Regions from separate parts of the Capilliphycus salinus ALCB114379 genome, predicted to be linked through region 2. Evidence: riboswitches for the same ligand, from Rfam matches in the RefSeq annotation. Region 2 holds a riboswitch; each other region holds the start of a gene.

Region 1 (4,790 bases), 2.7 Mb from region 2:
TTACCTCGGGAACGCTACCCAAACCCGACTCGCCCCCGTCTTCTCCCACCGAACCGGCAATGGTGATGGTTTTTCCGATAGCCAACCCTCAAAAAGCCCAGGAAGTTCTCGCTCAACCGAAATTGCTCACCGAAGGGGATATTAGCCAACGGACCTATCGGGGAATTGAAATTATTGAAACCCAAGGCTTACCGACTCAAAATTACTCGATCGCCGTTTTGGGTGAAAAGTTCTTGCTGGTCACAACCGATGCTAACGCCACCGATCGCACGATCGATACTTACCGGGGGGAGGCGTCGATCGCCAAAACGCCCGGTTATGCCAATGCGGTGGAAAAAATTCAAACGCCGAGAGCTTTTGCTCAAGTTTATCTGAATATTCCTGTCGCCGCGAGTGTGGCTTCTTTTACCTCCGCTCAACCCATTCCGCCTGAAAATCTTGAGAAATTACAGCAGCATCAAGGGTTTGTCAGCAGTGTGATTTTTGAAGCCGGGGGAATTAATTTTAAAGGGATTTCTTGGTATAAACCGAGCAGTCAAAAAACCTTGGCGGTTGAAAACGAATCTCAGGAAATGCTGAAATGGATTCCGAATAATGCGATGATGGTGATGGCGGGGGGAAATTTGCAGCGACTCTGGCAAGATTATAGCAAAGATGCGGTTTCTAATCCTATTGCTCCTTTTAATCCCGAAACCCTGCGATCGAGTTTAAAACAAGCTACCCAAATGGACTTGGATCAAGACTTTTTGAGTTGGATGGATGGAGAATTTTCCCTGTCTTTAATTCCGGCTGTTCCCAATAAAGAAACCCCCCAAAAGTTTTCGGCGGGATTGGCTTTGATGGTGGAAACCAGAGATCGCCAAGCCGCAGAAACCGCCTTAGAAAAGTTGGATGCGTCGATGAAGTCTAAAGATTTTCGGGTAGAATCGACCCAAGTTGATGGCCAACCTGTGGTTAAATGGACTTCTCCCTACGGCGGATTTAGTGTGGTTCGCGGGTGGTTGGATAACAATGTGTTATTTGCTACTTTGGGCGCCCCGATTGCCAATCAAATTTTACCAGAACCGGAGACGGCGATCGCCTCAGATCCGCTATTTCGCGAAACTGTTCCCACGGAATTAAGTCCGAATAATGGCAGTTTCTTTGTCGATGTCCAACGGGCTTTCGATCGCCGTAATCTTTCTTTACCTCAGCTTCCCCCTCCCCAAGCGGTGTGGGTGAATGCGATCCGATCAATAGGGGTGAGCGCCGCAGTGGTCAGCGATCGCAGCACTCGCTATGATATTTTTGTGAACATCAAAGACGATACTCAACCGAGTTCATCTACTCCGACGGAGACCACTTCTAGCCCAGAAAATCAGGAGAATTTACCCGAATAGTTTATATGGGGTCTCAGTATATTTACAGAAAAACACCATCCTTCAAACCGAAATTTGACCCCGGAAAATCGGTATAATAACGGAAGTCATGGCGACCAAAAATTGATAGGGTATAGAAAGGAGGAGCGATGCCTCTGTTTTGTCATTTATAAAAAGAATTAAACTTTAAAATGATGATTCTTACCTTTTTGGTTCGAGGTTATGTTCTAATTGGTGTGATCTTCTTTGCTCATTGCTTAAGAAAATTCTTCCAAGACCAAAGCACTCCAAAGACGAATAAAAGCTCTTGGATCGTTCTGGGAGCCGCAGCCCTACTCTGGCCGATTGTGATTCCATTATCTCACCTCGAACGTCGAGCCAAGCCAAAAATTAAATCCGATCCGGGTGATATTGTTCAATATCGGATGACGGCGCCTCCTCTGGTTGAACGGGAAAATAGCGATCAGAAAATCTCTCTAACTTCAACTCCCCCCTGCGAAAGCCCGAGTTGCAGCAAGAATAAAGATACCACAAACATCGCCTAACGCTTCTATAGTCTCCGATGAGGCGGCTTTTGTCCTCATCCTTTGGGATAAAATTTTCTGATCGGTTTTAGACAAAACAAAGCGAGTAGTCGCGATAATATTGTGATATTCTTGTAACGATATCGGTTCTGATGGGGATCAGCCATTGGATGCAAGGGGGAAAGCCTAGTGAAAATCTAGCACTGTCCCGCAACTGTAACGAGAGGATAAACCTTCTCTGAGTCAGGATGCCCGCCGATGTTTCCGTCCACTCTGAGCGCGTCTGCGAGGTACAGATAGTGTTAAATTTGATCTGCATTAACCGCCTAACCTTTCAACTTCGGTCGCTACATCGAGAAGTTCTAGATTTGCAACTCTTTCCATCAAGATTTTAACGGACTTACCCGACTGACTAACAGTAAAATAATCTTCAAAAATTCCAACCATGCACAAAATACCCGTTACCGTTGTTACCGGATTTTTAGGCGCCGGAAAAACCACTTTAGTTCGTCATCTCTTGCAAAACAATCAAGGGCGTAAAATCGCCGTTTTAGTTAATGAATTTGGGGAAGTGGGAATTGATGGGGAACTGTTGCGTTCCTGTCAGGTTTGCGAAGACGACGAACTCCCTCAAAATAATCCTCAAAATAACATTGTTGAACTGACAAATGGCTGTTTGTGCTGCACCGTTCAAGAGGAATTTTACCCGACGATGCAGGAACTTCTTAAACGCCGCGACCAAATTGATTGTATACTGGTAGAAACCTCGGGATTGGCTTTACCTAAACCGTTGGTTCAAGCGTTTCGTTGGCCGGAAATTCGCAATCATGCAACGGTTGATGGGGTGCTGACGGTTGTCGATGCTCAAGCTTTGGCTGCCGGCACTTTAGTCGGAGATTTAGAGGCTTTAGAAGCTCAACGCCAAGCCGATCCGAATTTGGAACATGAAACCCCCATTGAGGAGTTATTTGAAGATCAGTTGGCTTGTGCGGATTTGGTTTTATTAACAAAAACCGATTTAATTGATCCAGCTTCCTTAACTAAAGTTCGAGAATGGTTACAACAAGAACTTCCCCCCGGTGTTAAGGTTGTTTCCTGTCAGCAAGGAGAGGTAGAAACGAATCTTTTACTGGGTTTTAATGCGGCTGTAGAAGATAATTTAGAAAGCCGTCACTCTCATCACGATCACGAAGAAGAACACGAACATGATGATGAGATTAATTCGGTACAGCTTATCGTTGAGCAAGCTTTTGAACCGAAAACGTTAATTGAAAAATTGCAAGATTTGGTCAAACAAGAGGAAATTTATCGAATAAAAGGCTTTGTTCACGTTCCCCAAAAACCGATGCGAATGGTCTTGCAAGGGGTGGGAAATCGCTTTGATTCGTTTTATGATCGCCTGTGGTTAAGCGATGAACTCCGCCAAACTCGTTTAGTTTTTATTGGGCGAAAACTCAATTCTACTGCGGTGGAACGGGCGATTTTAAATTAATGCTGTCCGACGACGGTTGGATTCAATTCAAGAGGAGTAGAGAGGTTAATTCTACTTTCTGTAAAATGTTTTGTCGGATAATTCTGTGAGGTGATAGTCTGGAAATAAGGAGCGGCTAATGCAGCGAGACTGCTGCTATAGGTGAGGAATAAAACCACCAGTAAAACTAAAGCCGATCGCAATAGAGAATGATGCTGAACGCATTGTAAGGTAAAGATACCAATGACAATGGTTTCTAAAACTAATGCAATCAAATCCAGTAAATTCATCTCTAAATCTCCCGTATTAAGTTGTTAGAGATTAGGAAGCAGAAAGAAGAAGATTAATTCAATTCTTTCTGAACTTCCTAAATTTTAAGTTACTCCCTTAACTCACTGCGATGGTTGTAGGCATGGGAGCTTGAACATTTTCGCCCAAACGAGTCCGATATAACGTGGCAAATAATTCTTCGTGACGACGAAGATTTTCTTCGATTTCTTGTAATACAAAAGCCGTAGCCGGATCGGTAATTTGAACCGACAAATGAGAAGCATCAATAATACCGGTTTGGATATCGCCTAAAGCCCGTCGCATCAAATCTTGATCGCTACTATTAGACTGTAACCAACCTTGCAATTTGGCGAAAGCTTCGCTTCCCATTGCTTGCCAAGTTACCTGTTCGTCAAAGTCCCGCAGACGGGCTTCTAACAGTTCAATATGACGTTCTTTTGTGCCGATGGCTTCTCGGAAAAGAATCACCAATTCGGGGTCAGAAACTTGTTTGTTATACTCTTTAAAAGCGGCTAAAGTATAACGTTCGCCCACGATCGCCGTATTGAGCGCATTAACAATATCATTTTTGCTCGAACCTTGCCACTGTTCGGCCAGCGTCCACCATTCAAACGTTTGGTCGGTGGGATCGGGTAACGTGACCCCTTCCATGCCCAAATTGAGGTAACTTAATAATGTTACCGTAAACATGGCTAAATCACTCGGCTGACGGGAAGTAATTAAGTTACCATCAACCACAACAGGTTCGTTAACATAGGTCGCCCCGGCATTTTGAATATCTTTGCGAATGGCTTTAAAACCGGTCGCTTGTTTACCTCGTAAAACATCCGCATCTATTAAGACTTGTGGGCCGTGACAAATGGCGGCGATGGGTAAACCTTGGGCCATACCATCGATAATCAGTCTCACCGCATGGGGGTTGCGACGAACTTTGTCGGGAGCGTTACCACCGGGGATGAAAATGGCATCAAAGTCTTCTGAACGAACTTCTGCGGCCGTAGCGTCGGGTTTGGCGGAGGCTTGACCCCGCTTTCCTTCGTATTCGTCGTTCATGCGAGAACCGATAATTACCGTTTTCGCGCCCGCTTTTTGTAATGCGGTATAAGGGATTTGAAATTCGGAGTCTTCAAAACCACTTTCGAGTAA
Region 2 (4,790 bases):
CGCTTCAGCAGAATAGCGAAAATTAGGTTTATAGCGGCGAATATACCAAACTTTTAGTTCTCCTGTAAATCCCCGCGATGTCAATCCCAGAGAAATTTGACGGTAGTTTTCTAAAGTTCGCTGTAACAGTTGACTGACGACTATTCCCACACTGCGAATTCCGGTTTTCCAATTACAATAACCGATTCTGGCTTGTTGGGCGGTTAACAGTTCGCTGGCGGTTTCTGTGAGGAGAAAAATGAACCGATACATTAAAGTTAGCAGTTCTGTTATCAAACTAGGACAGCCTATTTTGTTTAAAATCCGCACAATTTCCACAAAAGGAACGGTTAACAAAATAAAGTACATACAGGAAGTTAGTACCAGAGAACGGGTTAATAAAACGGCAATTTGTTGAAGTCCTTGTTGACTGATGTAGATAAAAAGATTGCCCAAAGTTACGCCCCAAAAAATATCGGTTTGAACCAACTGCACATCCGACAACCAAACGCCCCCCAAGGCCAAAGCGGGAACGCTGGTTAACCAAAATCCGAACGGAATCGCCTGTAATTTCAAGTAAACTGACGCCGGAATTCGAGCATAAATAACAATCCAAATTGCAATCCAAACTGTTATTAAAAATTGCAGGGGTGAAGATGCCGCCCAACTCAAACCAAACAGGGTTATTCCAAACAGAAGTTTGTGTTCTGGGGGGAGATAACGCAGTCGATTTGTATGGGCTAAAGAATCAATTTGATGGTGCATTAGGGTTTTTGATTTTTTCCCTCCCGACGACCTTTGTACAGGCCAATTACATAGCCAACAATTCCCGCCCCGATAGCGGCTTGGGAGACAAATAATAGGCTTTCTATTTCTCCGCTCGGTACTTCAATTAGGGGATTAAACCAGGGTTGATAGTTCGGCTGAATTTCTGTAATCATTTCCTCTGCTTCGCCATCTGCTCCCCCGTATTCTCCCCGAACAAATATTAACGGTAATATTGCTAAGGCAATCACGGCTAAAACTAGAAACCAATTTCCTTGTTTTTCAGACTGCATAATATTCTCCTAGTTCTCTCGCAAAAGTTTTAAGGTTTGAAGTTCTTCCGAGGCGTAAGATTGTAACCAGTTCCACACTAATACTGTTAACAAACCTTCGCTGATGGATAGGGGAAGTTGGGTTAAAGCAAAAATTCCGGCAAATTTAATAAACGACGCCAAAACGCCCCCGGTTGCAGCCGGAAAAGCCAGAGCAAGTTGAATCGAAGTGACAATATAAGTTGCTAAACTTCCTAGAGTTGCGGCGAGAAAAATTCCGAGTTTTTGTTGTCTTTGTTTCAAACATAAACGATAAATTCCGTAGGCAATCCAAGGGCCGACAATTGCCATCGAAAAAGCGTTTGCTCCCAACGTTGTAATGCCGCCATGAGCGAGTAATACCGCCTGAAAAACTAATACCAAACTCCCCAATACGGCCATTACAGAAGGCCCGAACAAAACCGCTCCCAGTCCGGTTCCGGTTGGATGCGAACAACTTCCGGTAACAGAAGGAATTTTGAGTGCAGAAAGCACAAAACTAAATGCTCCCGCCAAAGCCAGTAATAATTTAAGTTCGGGATTTTCTCGGGTAATTTGGGTCAAAGATTTCACGCCCAAAACGAAAAAAGGTAAACTCAAAACCCACCAAAATATCGCCCAACCCACCGGAAGAAATCCTTCCATAATGTGCATCGCTTGGGCGGGAGATGCGGCGCCGACAACGAGATAAAAGCTTAACCCTGCCATCGCGACAAGGCTGAAAATTCGACTCACTCTTGACATCTGTACCTCGCAGATTGAGTTGTTTGTAGATTTCCATCGGCGGGCATCCTGACTAAGAGATTTGATGAGTAGAAAATCTCAACTAAAATCTCATCACAGTTGCGGGACAGCGTTGGATTTTCACCAAACTTTCCCCGTTAACTCTAGTGGCTGACCCCCACTAAAACCGATAGATGCAGTATTGTATCACGACAACTGGATAATTATCAATAGAGACATCTAATTTGCGCCTTTCTAACTCCATCAAGAAGACTGTTGGGCTGAAAATTGAGTGGTGAGTCGCAAAACTAAACCGTGACAAATTCCCAATCCTGCCGTCCAAATCATATTTTTCACAAACAGTTTTTGTAGAATATTCCACCCCATGCTGTGACCATCGGTAAGCACGGGAAAGGCGAGTAAAATTAGACTTTCGTACAACACAAATCCAAAGATTGCTGCCAGAATAATCCATAAAACATGACCGAAACCCTGTTGGCGACTGAACCCAGGTCTAATACTCGCAAATCCCGTCACCAATATAATACCAACGCCCATAATTAATCCCCAAGCAAACGCATCGAGACTGCGGGGATAATCTCGAATAAGAAAGCCGTAAAGTTGGTTCACCAACCAAACGATTAATCCGAGTAAAATTGCCCGTTTACGGTTTAGGGTCGTTCCGGCTATTGTACCAAAAGCAACTAAAGGGGCGTGGGGATAGATGATGGTGCTACCCGTACCGATTGCCAGAAATAAAATTTGCCAAAACTGACTTTTAGCAACGGCAATCCAACGGTTTTCCCAGATATAATTTTGGGTTTGGGATGGGTGAATTATGCTCATTTTTTTATCCTCAACTTGGATTTCGAGAGGGTTTTTCTTAAAAAATTAACCCGAATATTTCTACAATCATTCTTGAATAGACTTCGATTGAACGGGAGGATATAAATGTTCGGTGAGTTGTTGACCTTGACTCAAATGTTGCGCTACAATTTTATTGGCAACCTCGGGAGTTACGCGAGTATACCAGGTTCTATCTCCTGAATAAAAAACAACCGGCCCCAGTTTACACACTTCCAAACAACCCGATGTGATCACATCAACTTCCAATTCGGCTTGATTAACGGCCGTTTGCAAAGCCTGATAAATCGGTTGCCATTGGCGAGAAGGATAACAACGGGATGAACGACAAACTGATAAATAAGGCCGCTTGAGGGGATTAGAATTAAAAGGAATGGGACGATTGCCCAAAACATAGATTTCTCGCAATTCTTCGTAAAGCGCCAATTTACTCAAATCCGCTTTATTATAAGGAAGTAAATCTTCATCGGCCGTCAAACAGGGATTTGGCAAAAAGATTGTCATCATATTTTCTTGATCCCCATTCCAAAACTGAATTCCCCAACTGGTCGGTCTTCCAGTTGAGTTCAAGCGTCGATACAGCGAAGCCCGATGAATTCGTCGCCGTTGTCGCAACTCCACAGGGGTCTTGCAATGCGGCCCGCCGAGATGATCTTCCAAGCACAAATGAATATGCCAAGCTTCGGTCGCTACGGTGAGATAACCATCGTAAATCATGCACAATTTCGGGGGTTGAGTAAATTCGAGTTCTAACACTCCCCCTTCAACGACATGACCAATCTGAACCTCCTGCCAGCGCTCTTGAAACAGAGTGTACAGCAACGGCCCCGTGATGTCTACCGTACAACCAAAATCTTCATACTCAATCTTTCCGCCTTCGGGTGTGGCTTCAACGGTTCGACGGTTTAGAGGTGTGACCCGGCAATTAAATTCACTCATTCGCTTGCAAAATTAAGACTTCATTTAATCTTAGTTACTTTCCAATATCAGAAAAAACGCTGAAGGAGATTTTCTCGCCGTTGGTTAAACTGGATGGGTTTGATTGAGATTAGTTTGAGTTGAATAATTTTAGCACGAAATTATCAAATATAAGCCATCGCCGAAATAATCGATAAATGCTGCATAGAGATGAGAATTACTCTATTTGAGTGACAACACGCAAGCTGTCACAGTGGAATTTAGGGGGGAATATCGGTTCGGATAGTGAAATTAGGAGTTTAACGGCAAATCGGGGTAAAAATACCTGTGATAGTTGAGAAAGTTGTACGTTAGGGGAACTCAACTTTTTGAGGTGTTTATAGAGTGAAGTTAAGCAGAAACTAGATGATTTCACTCTATCAAGGTCGCCTTATGCAAGTTTTCACTCACACTCCCCCAAATCCGGAAAAACTCCTCAATAATCGCTATCGCATTTTACAATCGATTGGTAGCGGTGGGTTTGGCGAAACCTTTCTCGCAGAAGATACTCAAATGCCTTCGGGTCGTCGCTGTGTGATCAAACAATTAAAACCGAGTGTTAATCGTCCTGAAATTTATTCGTTAATTCAAGAACAATTTCGGCGAGAAGCGGCTATTTTAGAACAACTGGGTGAAAAAAGCGATCGCATTCCTCGATTATACGCTTATTTTGAAGAAGAAGAACAGTTTTATTTAGTTCAAGAATGGATTGAAGGAGAAACGTTAACAACTCGAATTCAACGGTTAGGACGGTTAAGCGAGGCGGAAGTTAAAGAGATTTTACTGGGTATTTTACCGATTTTACATCGCATTCACAAACAGGGTTTAATTCATCGGGATATTAAGCCGGATAATATTATTTTACGTCACCCGTCGGGTAAACCTGTTTTAATTGATTTTGGGGCGGTGAAGGAAACGATGGGAACGATGTTAAATTCTCAGGGAAATCCGACGGCTTCTATTTTAATTGGAACACCGGGTTTTATGGCTTCGGAACAGGCGGTGGGTTATCCTTTATATTCTAGCGATCTTTATAGTTTGGGGATGACGGCGATTTATTTATTGACGGGTAAAACGATTAAAGAGATGAATATTGATCGCGAGACGGGAAAAATTTTATGGCATGAAAATGTTCCAAATATTAGTCGGAATTTTGCTGCCATTTTAGATAAAGCGATTCAGTTTTATCCT
Region 3 (4,790 bases), 2.4 Mb from region 2:
ATGAAAAACTCGATATTCACGAATCTCGGACTGCGACTTTAAATTTTCAACACGCTATTTTTGTAGAAAAGGAACGCACCGGAGACTATCAAACCACATACGGTTTAAGAGAGATTCTACGCCGTCAAGGAAACAAAGATGATATCATTGCTTTTTTAGAGGAACGTAATTTACCTTTGGATGAAATTGGACGTGAATTATTAGCAGATCGGATTATCAATCAACCGCCCGAACTTGGCTATCTAACGATTTCTAATGCTTTGCAGTGGAGATTACAGTATAGAAGAATAATTGAACAAGCACAGAAGCAGACATTAGGAGTTGAAAATTTGTTGAGGGGAAGATTATTATAAAATGCCTGCGTGAATATTACAGTCTTTTAATGTTTGACAGGCCGTCTTTTGACAGGGTTGGCTTGTCGCTCAATAATTAAGTTAAACCCGTGAAAAGGTTATTCCATACGTCCTCAAACCAGCTAAAAAAGGCTGATAGAAACTTTTCAGTGCCTAGCAACCTGCTGTTCTGATGACGGCGGGTTTGTTGTTTTTGAAGAAATTGTCGGAGGCCAACCCGATGCAATCTAAATTTCTTTCTCTGTTGACAACTTCAATTTTGAGTGGGTTAGTGGGTTCAAGTTTCATCGCTACAGCCAATCATTTACCCGCTCTATCGGAAACGACATCGGCTCAAGCAACTGAAAACCAGGTGGAGCGAGGAGGACTGTTTGTTAACCTAACAACCGATGATACATGGACAGCAAATATGGCGATTTCTCTGGCGCATAATGCCTTGAAAAAGGGACATCAACCGACTACAATATTCTTGAATGTGCGGGGTGTATATTTAGTAGATCGAGAGCGACTTCCCGCAACCGAAGGTAACAGTAACTTGAATATTCATCAAAAATTGCAAGCGTTCATCCAAGATGGAGGAAAAGTTATTGTTTGTCCGAGTTGCTCTCGCGAAGCCGGATTAACTCAGGCGGACTTTATTGAAGGTGTTGTTCTCGGAGAACAAGGAGCAGCGCTGCCACTTCTTTTTGATCCCAACACGGTCACGGTTTCATATTAACAGTTCAAAGATGAATTTCTAGGAGTTTTCCTGCAAAAATTAGAGAAAATTAAACGCGATGTTGAGTGATTTATAATGGCAAGTCACTCAACTTAATTGTGTGATTCTTCTTTCGAGGGTCAGAACCTCATCCCCGACCGTTCTCCTACCGGGAGAAGAAAATCTTTTTTTAATTATTAAATAAAAATTTGTCCAAAATCTCACAGATGTGATATCATACGCCTATCGGTTCTAATGGGGATCAGCCATTAGACGCAAGGGGGAAAGTTCGGTGCAAATCCGTCGCTGTCCCGCAACTGTGATGAATCTTAATTCAAGGTTCTGAGTCAGAATGCCCGCCGATTGATAGTGTTTTATTTGCGCGTCTGCGAGGTACAGATAGTGTTTGGATTAGTCTTTTTACAATTCGATACGTTACGTTTTCATCTGAGTCACAGCACTGGTTTGGAGCGGGAAAAACCTCCAGAATAAGCTGCGATGGCAATTTGCAAAAAAGAAGAATCGCCTCAATTTTTTTGAGGTCAATATTGCCTATTTCGATTGCACGAACTAACGAAATTGGAGTTAGTTTCTAGATGGTCAATTCTTCCCAAAAAATAGGGTGTTCCGGTTAGGTTCGCCCGACAATTTCTAATGACTAAACACACAATTTTTGTCTGCACGGCCTGTGCGAGTGTCTGGAAAGGAAACCAGCGCGTTGGGGAAAGTGGCGGGGAAAAATTGCATCAGCAACTGTCTCAACTTTCCGAAACTTGGGAGTTGAAAGCTGAATTTTCAATTGAACCCGTTACCTGCATGAGCGCTTGCAAACGTTCCTGTGTCGTTGCTTTTTCTGCGTCCCAAAAACCCACCTATTTATTTGGAAATCTTTCCTCCCCGGATGCGGCACATTCAATCCTAGAATGTGCCAGCAAATATTATCTAAAACCGGATGGAAAATTGCCCAGAAAAGAACGACCCGAACTCCTAAAACAGCGAATTATTGCTTGCGTTCCACCCCAACTCAATCGGTAAGTTAGTTAACTTTTGCCGAAGTTAACGATTAGTCAAACTCAAGAAATTTTCAAAGGAAAAACTCAAATGAAAAATTTGTCATGGGTTCAAAATATTGGCTCATTTTTGACCCTATTTCTGCTAACCTTAACCGCCCACGAAGCGGCAGCCGCAACCTTTTCTGGGTCAACATCCGACCCCGGAAAAATAGACTCCGGCATTCCAGGATTTATCGGTTCTGATGGTGAAGGTTTGGTGACGCAGAATAATAGTATTAACCCGATATTTGTGGGTTGGGCGACAGAATTTATAGACTATCAACCCACGCCGGGAGTCGAAGAACGATGGTTAACCCCAGAGAAAACCTTGGGGCCGGTTACAGCCGCTTTTGACGGGATTGCCTCTTTGGGAGAATTAACCGCCGAACAAATTGCAGCAGGCGTTTCTCCCGGTCAAATTACTTTAACCTTTGACAAGCCTATTGTAAATAAAGCGGGGGCCGATTTTGCCGTATTTGAAAATGGAATTGGGTTTGCAGAAACGGGCAACCTTTTCGCCGAATTAGCTTATGTGGAAGTTTCCAGTAACGGGACTGATTTTCTGCGGTTTCCCAGTATTTCTCTGACTCAAAACCCCCTCGAACCCTTCGGACAATTGGATGCAACCCAGGTTTATAATTTGGCGGGAAAACACGTTAATAATGGGGTTGTGATTTCCGACGAAGAATTTGTTCAAAGTTCTTGGGGAACTCCTTTTGACCTGGATGTACTGACGGATTCTCTGGCAACTTTTTCCGGAGAAATTGACCTGAATAATATCAATTATGTTCGCATCGTTGATATTCCGGGGAACGGCGCTTTCTTGGACTCCCAAGGCAATCCGATTTATGACCCCTGGCAAACTCCAATTCCGGGTTCTGGCGGTTTTGATTTAGAAGCAATTGGGGTAATTCATGCGGCAGCTATTCCCGAACCATCCTCAATTTTGGGGTTAATTACTTTCGGAATTATCGGCAAATGGCTGTTAAAAAATCGTCAAACGGTTTCTCGAAATTAAGATAAAATATAAGAGTGAGTCCAGAGATTTTCTATCGCCTCACTCTCCTCTAAATAGGAGAAAAGATGAGATCTGATGTCAAGCGTTTTGAACGCTCTTTCATTCTCCATTCGGAATCAATTAAACCCTTTCCTTCAGGCAGTTCAAGCCTCTGGGAAGCGGCTTGGAATGCCATCGCCAAAGGTGATAGTTGGTCGTTTTTCCTAGTCGGAATTGGCAGCTTCAGCAGTGTAATTTATCCCCACGTTCCTTTAGTTGGGTTTGCGGCTGTTACTGGCAATACTCTCCCCCGCAAAAAAGCGATATTCACCGCTTTAATGATTTGGTTTGCCAATCAATTGTATGGTTTTACCATCCGCCAATATCCTCAAACAAAAGAATTGTTTACCTGGGGTTTGGTAATGGGAATCGGTACAATCATTGTGACGGGATTAATTACCCTCAGACCCCGATTTAGCCGGATTAACTTTTGGGGTTATCTCATTTGGTTAATTGTGGCAATTGTGGGCGGTTATGCCCTGTTTGAAGGCAGTATTGTACTGATTGCGGATTTGATGGGCGGACATGGTTTTACCGCAGAAATATTGTGGCGAATTTTTGTAAAAGATGCGGTTTGGGCGATGAGTTTATCGGCGATTCACAGTCTATTTATGGGGCTAATCATTCAAACCGTTCCTTCTCAGTCGGGCTACCGTCCCCCCGGTTGCGGTCAAAAATTCTGAAGTTTAAAGAAAGTCTCAACTGAAGACGTTCTCAAGTATTCTCTCAACAATAAAAGGAGATTCAATGGCAATTACCACCTCTACACTCGGATATCCTCGTATTGGTAAAAATCGCGAAGTTAAAAAAGCTTTAGAGTCGTTTTGGCGGAGTGAGATTACCGCCGACGAACTGTTACAAACGGCGCGAGAAATTGAGGAACAAGGCTGGAAAACCCAAGCCGAAGCCAATATTAAAAAGATTGGAATTGGAGATGCCACGCTTTACGACCAAGTTTTAGATTGGGTGATTCGTTTGGGGTTAATTCCCGCCCGTTTTCAAGCCTTTTCCGGGTTAGAACGCTACTTTGCAATGGCGCGAGGAAAAGAGGGTATCGCCGCTTTGGAAATGACCAAATGGTTTGATACAAATTACCATTATCTCGTTCCTGAAATTAGTGCCGATATTAAACCCGAAGCCAACTTTGAGGATTTTTTAGCAACGGTTAAACGGGCAAAAAATTTCCTGGGAGAACGGGCAATTCCCATTATTATCGGCCCGGTAACATTGCTGCGGTTAAGTCGGTTAGAAGGCGTAGAATTGGGTGAAGTCTTGACGCAAATTTTGCCCCTCTACAAAACCCTATTAACCGAACTAAAAGCGTTAGGAATGGTCGAAGTTCAGTTACACGAACCCGCCTTGGTTTTTGGCAATGCTGAACAATTAAAGCCCCACTATCAAACCGCCTACGCCGAACTTTCCCAAGCGAATCTTCCCATTCATCTTGTCACCTATTTTGATGATTTGGGAGAAACCTATCCTTGGGTTATCGAATTACCCGTTTCTGCAATTAGTTTAGATTTCACTCGCGGACACAATCTAGACTTAATAAAAACTCGGGGTTGGAAACGGGATAAACGCTTGGGCGTTGGCATTGTTGACGCCCGAAATGTTTGGCAAATTCGCCCGGA
Region 4 (4,790 bases), 3.1 Mb from region 2:
AGTCGCCGTCAGTTCAATGGTTTCGGGTTCATTGAGATGACTGAGGGCGATCGCCCGTTCAACCAATTTTTCCGGTTCTACGGGGCCGTGAGCCACAGCCAAACCCGGACGCCCATCTCGCCAAAGTCGTAAGGCTGTCCCCCCGGTTTGAATACTTTCGAGTTGTTTGAGTCGGTTGGCTTCAAAAAAAATCGGTTGTGATTGAGATTGGGACTGAAAGACCTCAGCAGCCTCGGCACCGGCTAATGAAGCCAACTCCAGAAGCTGTTCGGCAGATTGGTCATGGGTCATAAACGATCGGTCATCGCACGGTGTTCATCGTTCCATCCTACCTTGTGGTGAGTCACTTATCGCAAATGGGAATCGGCAATCGGCAATCGAAAATCGGCAAATCCTCGTTAGAATTGACTTTTAGGTTTTGAGGCTGTTGGTATTGGTGGCGAACTTCCGTCTTTGGGCTTTGAGCGATACGGGCGTTTGGGTGTAAGGTATTGATTTGAGGGATTATTATTACTTCGCTTAATTGGAAATCAAATTTGATATGACAACAAATTATGGTATTGTTTTGGTGACGGCAGGTTCTCAAACTGAAGCGGAGGCGATCGCATTTGCTTTAGTTGAAGCTAAACTCGCCGCCTGTGTGAGTCTGAGTCCGATTCGTTCGATTTACACTTGGTCTGATGAAGTTTGTTCGGATGAAGAATGGCAACTGACGATTAAAACCGATTTAACTCAATTTGAAGCTTTAGAAGCCAAAATCCGTCAACTGCATTCCTACGAGGTTCCTGAAATTATCGCCCTTCCGATTGTTGCCGGTTCTTTGCCTTATCTTCAGTGGATTGGTCAAACGGTGAATTCCCATTCCTTGAATTAATTTCAATTGCTCAATTCAACCCCAAAAAAATCGACGGGCGGCGCCTAAATTCATTTCTGGGTCAATCTTGAAACACTGAAAAAAAACCAGGGATTTCTATCCCTGGCTGACAAAAAAAGCCCTCAAAAAAGGACTTAGAAAAGCTATACTTTGAGAAACTCGAAGTTAACGTTCAGAGGATTGATTCTCCAGATTAACTCTCCGCAAATAAACCGCACCACACCAGTCAATATCCTGTCCGACCCTGAATGTGACATAATCAATACCGTAAGCACTCCAGTAATTAATCACCTGTCCTGTGAGTCCTTGAGTGCTGTTAATTCGCTCAACTGTACAACCGGGAGGAAATTTTTGAGCGCTCGGACAATCTTTCCACTGTTTGAGTTGTTGGATATATTCCCGTTTCTGTGGAGACAATAACTCCCACGCCTCCCGTTTCCAGTGAGAGTAAGCTTGACCCAAAGCCTCTACTTCTTTCCAGGTTTGGGCGGTTGTCAATAATTCGGCGAGTTGTTGTGGGTTTTCCAGTTCCCAGGGAGAAAGGGGAAGAGCAGTCATAGTTACTTATAACACCATAGATAGGGTTTTTGACAAATTAACTCTGCCTAGACTCTAAATATAGCGTGTTTCCCCCCGATCTCCAATAGGCAACAGGGGACAGATAGAAGTCAGAACTCAGAAGTCAGAAGTCAGGAGTTACTGACAACTGACAACTCTAATAACTGGTGACTGTTAAGGCGTTTGCCAAATTCGCTGATGATATTTTTGCGGATCGGCGTAGGGGTCAACAGCCTGATGGGAATGATCGTGGCTGTGATGATGATCGTGATGGTGATGAGCGTGATGGTGATGATCGTGGTGGTGATGAGCGTGGGAGTCGCCAGAAACCGCAGCCAACCGGAACTTACAGGCTTCACAGTTCATCTGCACTTGGCCGAGTTGGGTTTCAATTTCGCGATCGCGTAACAGTTGCAGCAGTTGGGGTTGAATCCCCATTTCCGGCAAACAAGTCATGCTAATCTCGGGATATTCTTCTTGCTGTTGGGCGGTAATGTCAAAAATTTTCTTGACCAACACCCCGGTAAACAAGAAATAAGGCAAGACAATGATCCGTTTGGGCTGATACAACCGGGCGCGACGAAAACCTTCTTCTAGACGCGGGTGAGTAATGCCGATAAAACAGGTTTCCACCGTTTGATAACCGCTTCCTTCCCACACCATCCGAGCCAGTTTGTAGACGTCGCTGTTGGCGTCCGGATCGGAAGAACCCCGCCCCACAAATAAGATCACCGTTTCCGATCGCTCAATATCGGGGCGATCGAGTTCGGCCAACCGCGTTTTCCATAACTCCAAAATTAGGGGGTTAATCCCAAAATGACGTCCATAATGAAACTTCAGTTGAGGATAGGTTTCTCGGCAGCGATCGAGTTCGTTGGTAATATCAAATTTGTTGTGGCGGGCCGCAAATAACAGCAACGGTAAGGCTGACAATTCGGTATAACCTTGTTTGATGCAGCGTTCAATGCCTTCGGCTATGGTCGGGCCTGTGAGTTCGAGAAAACAAGGAATCACCGGGCGAGAATGGTCAAGGCTTTGATAAGCCTCCGCAAAATCGATAAACGTTTGGCGGCCTTCTGTGTCCTTTGTCCCGTGTCCGATCAGCAACAGGGGACGTTGCAAGGGCAAAGGCGGAAGGCTGAGGTTGAAATTTGCGGTTGGATTAATAATCAAGAATTTTGCTCCTTCCCCGTGCTAGGCGGGATGTCGGTTTTAGGTAACAAGTTGGCATTCTGGCTCGTCAAGATCGCTGCGAACTGACTTACAGTTGCCGCACAGCCCCGGACTTTCACCGGAGTTTCCCAACAGGTTACGATTAACTGAGTAATGCTTTTATAGCATAGCAAGTTAAGATGATTTTGCAGCAAATGTCACGAATCAAAATAATTTAGTGAATCAAGGGACAAATTGAACCCGATCTGTTGCGATCGGATTTGAATATTTGTCCCGTTGTCTGTTAATGTTCGCGATCGCGATTGATTGTCCATTTTGTTAATTTCGTCTGCAAGCGGTTTGGGATCAATTTTCGTAAATGTTTCTCACAAAGTTGGCAGGATTGCTAACATAACGATAAAATCTTTTGTGATAACCTAAACTCTAATCTTGCTGTTTCTGACTGACGCTATGAACGACATAACGAATGATACACAAGAAGTGTTACCCCGCGAGGTTAGGGTTAACCAACTTCGCAATTTGATAGAAACCTTGCATATTGCTGACGAAATTGCCAGCAAGCGCTACTTGATCAGTAGTTCCGAATTGGCCGATCTCATGGATGTCAATGCGAGTGCTGTCACCAGTCGCGGTGATAACTGGGCTTGGCGGAATTGGGAGGTTTCCCGAGTTCGCCGTGAGGGAAATCAAATCCTTTGGCAGTTGGAACGGGTAGACTAATGGTTTGAGCCTGTATTGAGCTTTTCAATTTTCGCTCGATCCATGCTCAGTAATGTTGGGTTTCATTCTTCAACCCAACCTACAAGTGAGAAACCGGGTTCAACCTAGAAAATGAACCTGTTCTCTGTTCCCTCAAGATTCAGACTCCCAAACCGATCCGGGTTTACTGCTGTTGCACGATCTGGACTTGTGCGTGATTTGGACGATCGCGATCGCGGTCAAGTTTTCTGGTGTGAGGGATTGGTAGAGTCGAAAGTTGATTGATAGTGTTATCGAGTTTATACCATTTTACCCGAAAACTACCCTAAAGTTACATCCAAAAACATCATAATCACAAAGCCAAGCATCACCCCGAGGGTTGCTTCTTTTTCCTGTCCGAGACTGTGAGATTCGGGGATAATTTCATCGCTAATAACAAATAGCATTGCACCCGCAGCAAAAGCCATCGCCCAGGGTAAAATCGGTTGAGCAACCGAAACCACTCCCGCCCCAATTAACCCGCCCACCGGTTCAACTAATCCGGTAAATAAAGCAATACTAAATGCGGTCAAACGGGAATATTTTTCAGTCAATAAAGCAATGGCTACCACAAATCCTTCGGGAATATTTTGTAAACCAATCCCGATCGCCAAAGCGGTACCATTGGCAACATCTTCGCCCCCAAAACCGACCCCAACCGCCAATCCTTCGGGAAAGTTATGAATGGCGATCGCAATTACAAACAGCCAAATTCGTTTTAAATTCTCGTAATTTCCTTCCGGGCCTTTGATAAAATGTTCGTGGGGAAAATATTGATGGCTGTACCACAAAAAAGCGCCCCCCAGTAAAATTCCAATCACGACAATTAACGCCGAAAAAACATTACTATTCGTCTGTCGGATCGCCGCTTCTAAACTGGGAACAATTAAAGAAAATGAGGTCGCCGCCAACATCACACCCGCCCCAAACCCCAACATCGCCCCTTGAACTCGTTGACTAATTTGACGGATAATTAAAACCGGAACCGCACCCAAACCCGTTCCCATTCCGGCGATAAAACTGCCTATTAATCCCAGATAAACAGTTGGAATATCTTTAATAAAATCCAGCATATAGGCGTTAAAATTTTAGGAGGTGGACAGAAGGATTAGTCAATTTTCAAACATTGAATTCGCTTAAGCCTAACAACGAACTTATTGTTTTCTCGCTAATTGATTTTTGCTCACCTACTGAGTTAGAATAAAAAAGCAATTGCAATTATAGTATATCAGGATCGACACCCAACTCCCGCAGTTTGGCGGCTAATTTTTGATTGCGCTGTTGTTCGGCTTCTTTTTGTTGACGTTCTATTTCGAGTTGGTGTTCGGTTGCTTCCCGTTGTAGATGTTCCGTTTGGGCTGATTCTTCGGGAGTAGGAACTAATTCACCTTCGGGAGTAAAAAATCTCAATTTATGTTCATAAACCCCGAGAAAAAGTTGTAATTGT

The links. A riboswitch is a leader RNA that binds a small molecule or an ion and turns the genes downstream of it on or off. The one in region 2 is predicted to bind cobalamin.
Region 1: linked by a shared signal. The riboswitch ahead of cobW (cobalamin biosynthesis protein CobW) and the one ahead of ACL6C3_RS09760 (energy-coupling factor ABC transporter permease) in region 2 are both predicted to bind cobalamin.
Region 3: linked by a shared signal. The riboswitch ahead of ACL6C3_RS19165 (DUF1636 domain-containing protein) and the one ahead of ACL6C3_RS09760 (energy-coupling factor ABC transporter permease) in region 2 are both predicted to bind cobalamin.
Region 4: linked by a shared signal. The riboswitch ahead of ACL6C3_RS22155 (sirohydrochlorin chelatase) and the one ahead of ACL6C3_RS09760 (energy-coupling factor ABC transporter permease) in region 2 are both predicted to bind cobalamin.

The regions. Positions count from the first base shown of each region.
Region 1 is NZ_CP178543.1:7,366,435-7,371,224, forward strand. Features, by position in the region: gene ACL6C3_RS29960 (DUF3352 domain-containing protein) at 1-1,379, shown strand, start outside; gene ACL6C3_RS29965 (hypothetical protein) at 1,550-1,903, shown strand; cobalamin riboswitch at 2,010-2,157, shown strand; gene ACL6C3_RS29970 (hypothetical protein) at 2,201-2,329, opposite strand; gene cobW (cobalamin biosynthesis protein CobW) at 2,328-3,374, shown strand; gene ACL6C3_RS29980 (hypothetical protein) at 3,371-3,643, opposite strand; gene ACL6C3_RS29985 (DJ-1/PfpI/YhbO family deglycase/protease) at 3,741-4,790, opposite strand, start outside.
Region 2 is NZ_CP178543.1:2,346,833-2,351,622, forward strand. Features, by position in the region: gene cbiQ (cobalt ECF transporter T component CbiQ) at 1-744, opposite strand, end outside; gene ACL6C3_RS09755 (energy-coupling factor ABC transporter substrate-binding protein) at 744-1,037, opposite strand; gene ACL6C3_RS09760 (energy-coupling factor ABC transporter permease) at 1,047-1,763, opposite strand; cobalamin riboswitch at 1,820-1,985, opposite strand; gene ACL6C3_RS09765 (hypothetical protein) at 2,043-2,624, opposite strand; gene ACL6C3_RS09770 ((2Fe-2S) ferredoxin domain-containing protein) at 2,691-3,581, opposite strand; gene ACL6C3_RS09775 (protein kinase domain-containing protein) at 3,993-4,790, shown strand, end outside.
Region 3 is NZ_CP178543.1:4,750,629-4,755,418, reverse strand. Features, by position in the region: gene ACL6C3_RS19175 (restriction endonuclease) at 1-353, shown strand, start outside; gene ACL6C3_RS19170 (DsrE family protein) at 574-1,071, shown strand; cobalamin riboswitch at 1,281-1,429, shown strand; gene ACL6C3_RS19165 (DUF1636 domain-containing protein) at 1,705-2,085, shown strand; gene ACL6C3_RS19160 (hypothetical protein) at 2,152-3,120, shown strand; gene ACL6C3_RS19155 (hypothetical protein) at 3,186-3,842, shown strand; gene metE (5-methyltetrahydropteroyltriglutamate--homocysteine S-methyltransferase) at 3,907-4,790, shown strand, end outside.
Region 4 is NZ_CP178543.1:5,467,272-5,472,061, forward strand. Features, by position in the region: gene ACL6C3_RS22140 (TldD/PmbA family protein) at 1-291, opposite strand, end outside; gene cutA (divalent-cation tolerance protein CutA) at 542-874, shown strand; gene ACL6C3_RS22150 (hypothetical protein) at 1,040-1,432, opposite strand; gene ACL6C3_RS22155 (sirohydrochlorin chelatase) at 1,607-2,605, opposite strand; cobalamin riboswitch at 2,637-2,781, opposite strand; gene ACL6C3_RS22160 (hypothetical protein) at 3,056-3,325, shown strand; gene ACL6C3_RS22165 (ZIP family metal transporter) at 3,625-4,416, opposite strand; gene ACL6C3_RS22170 (Uma2 family endonuclease) at 4,562-4,790, opposite strand, start outside.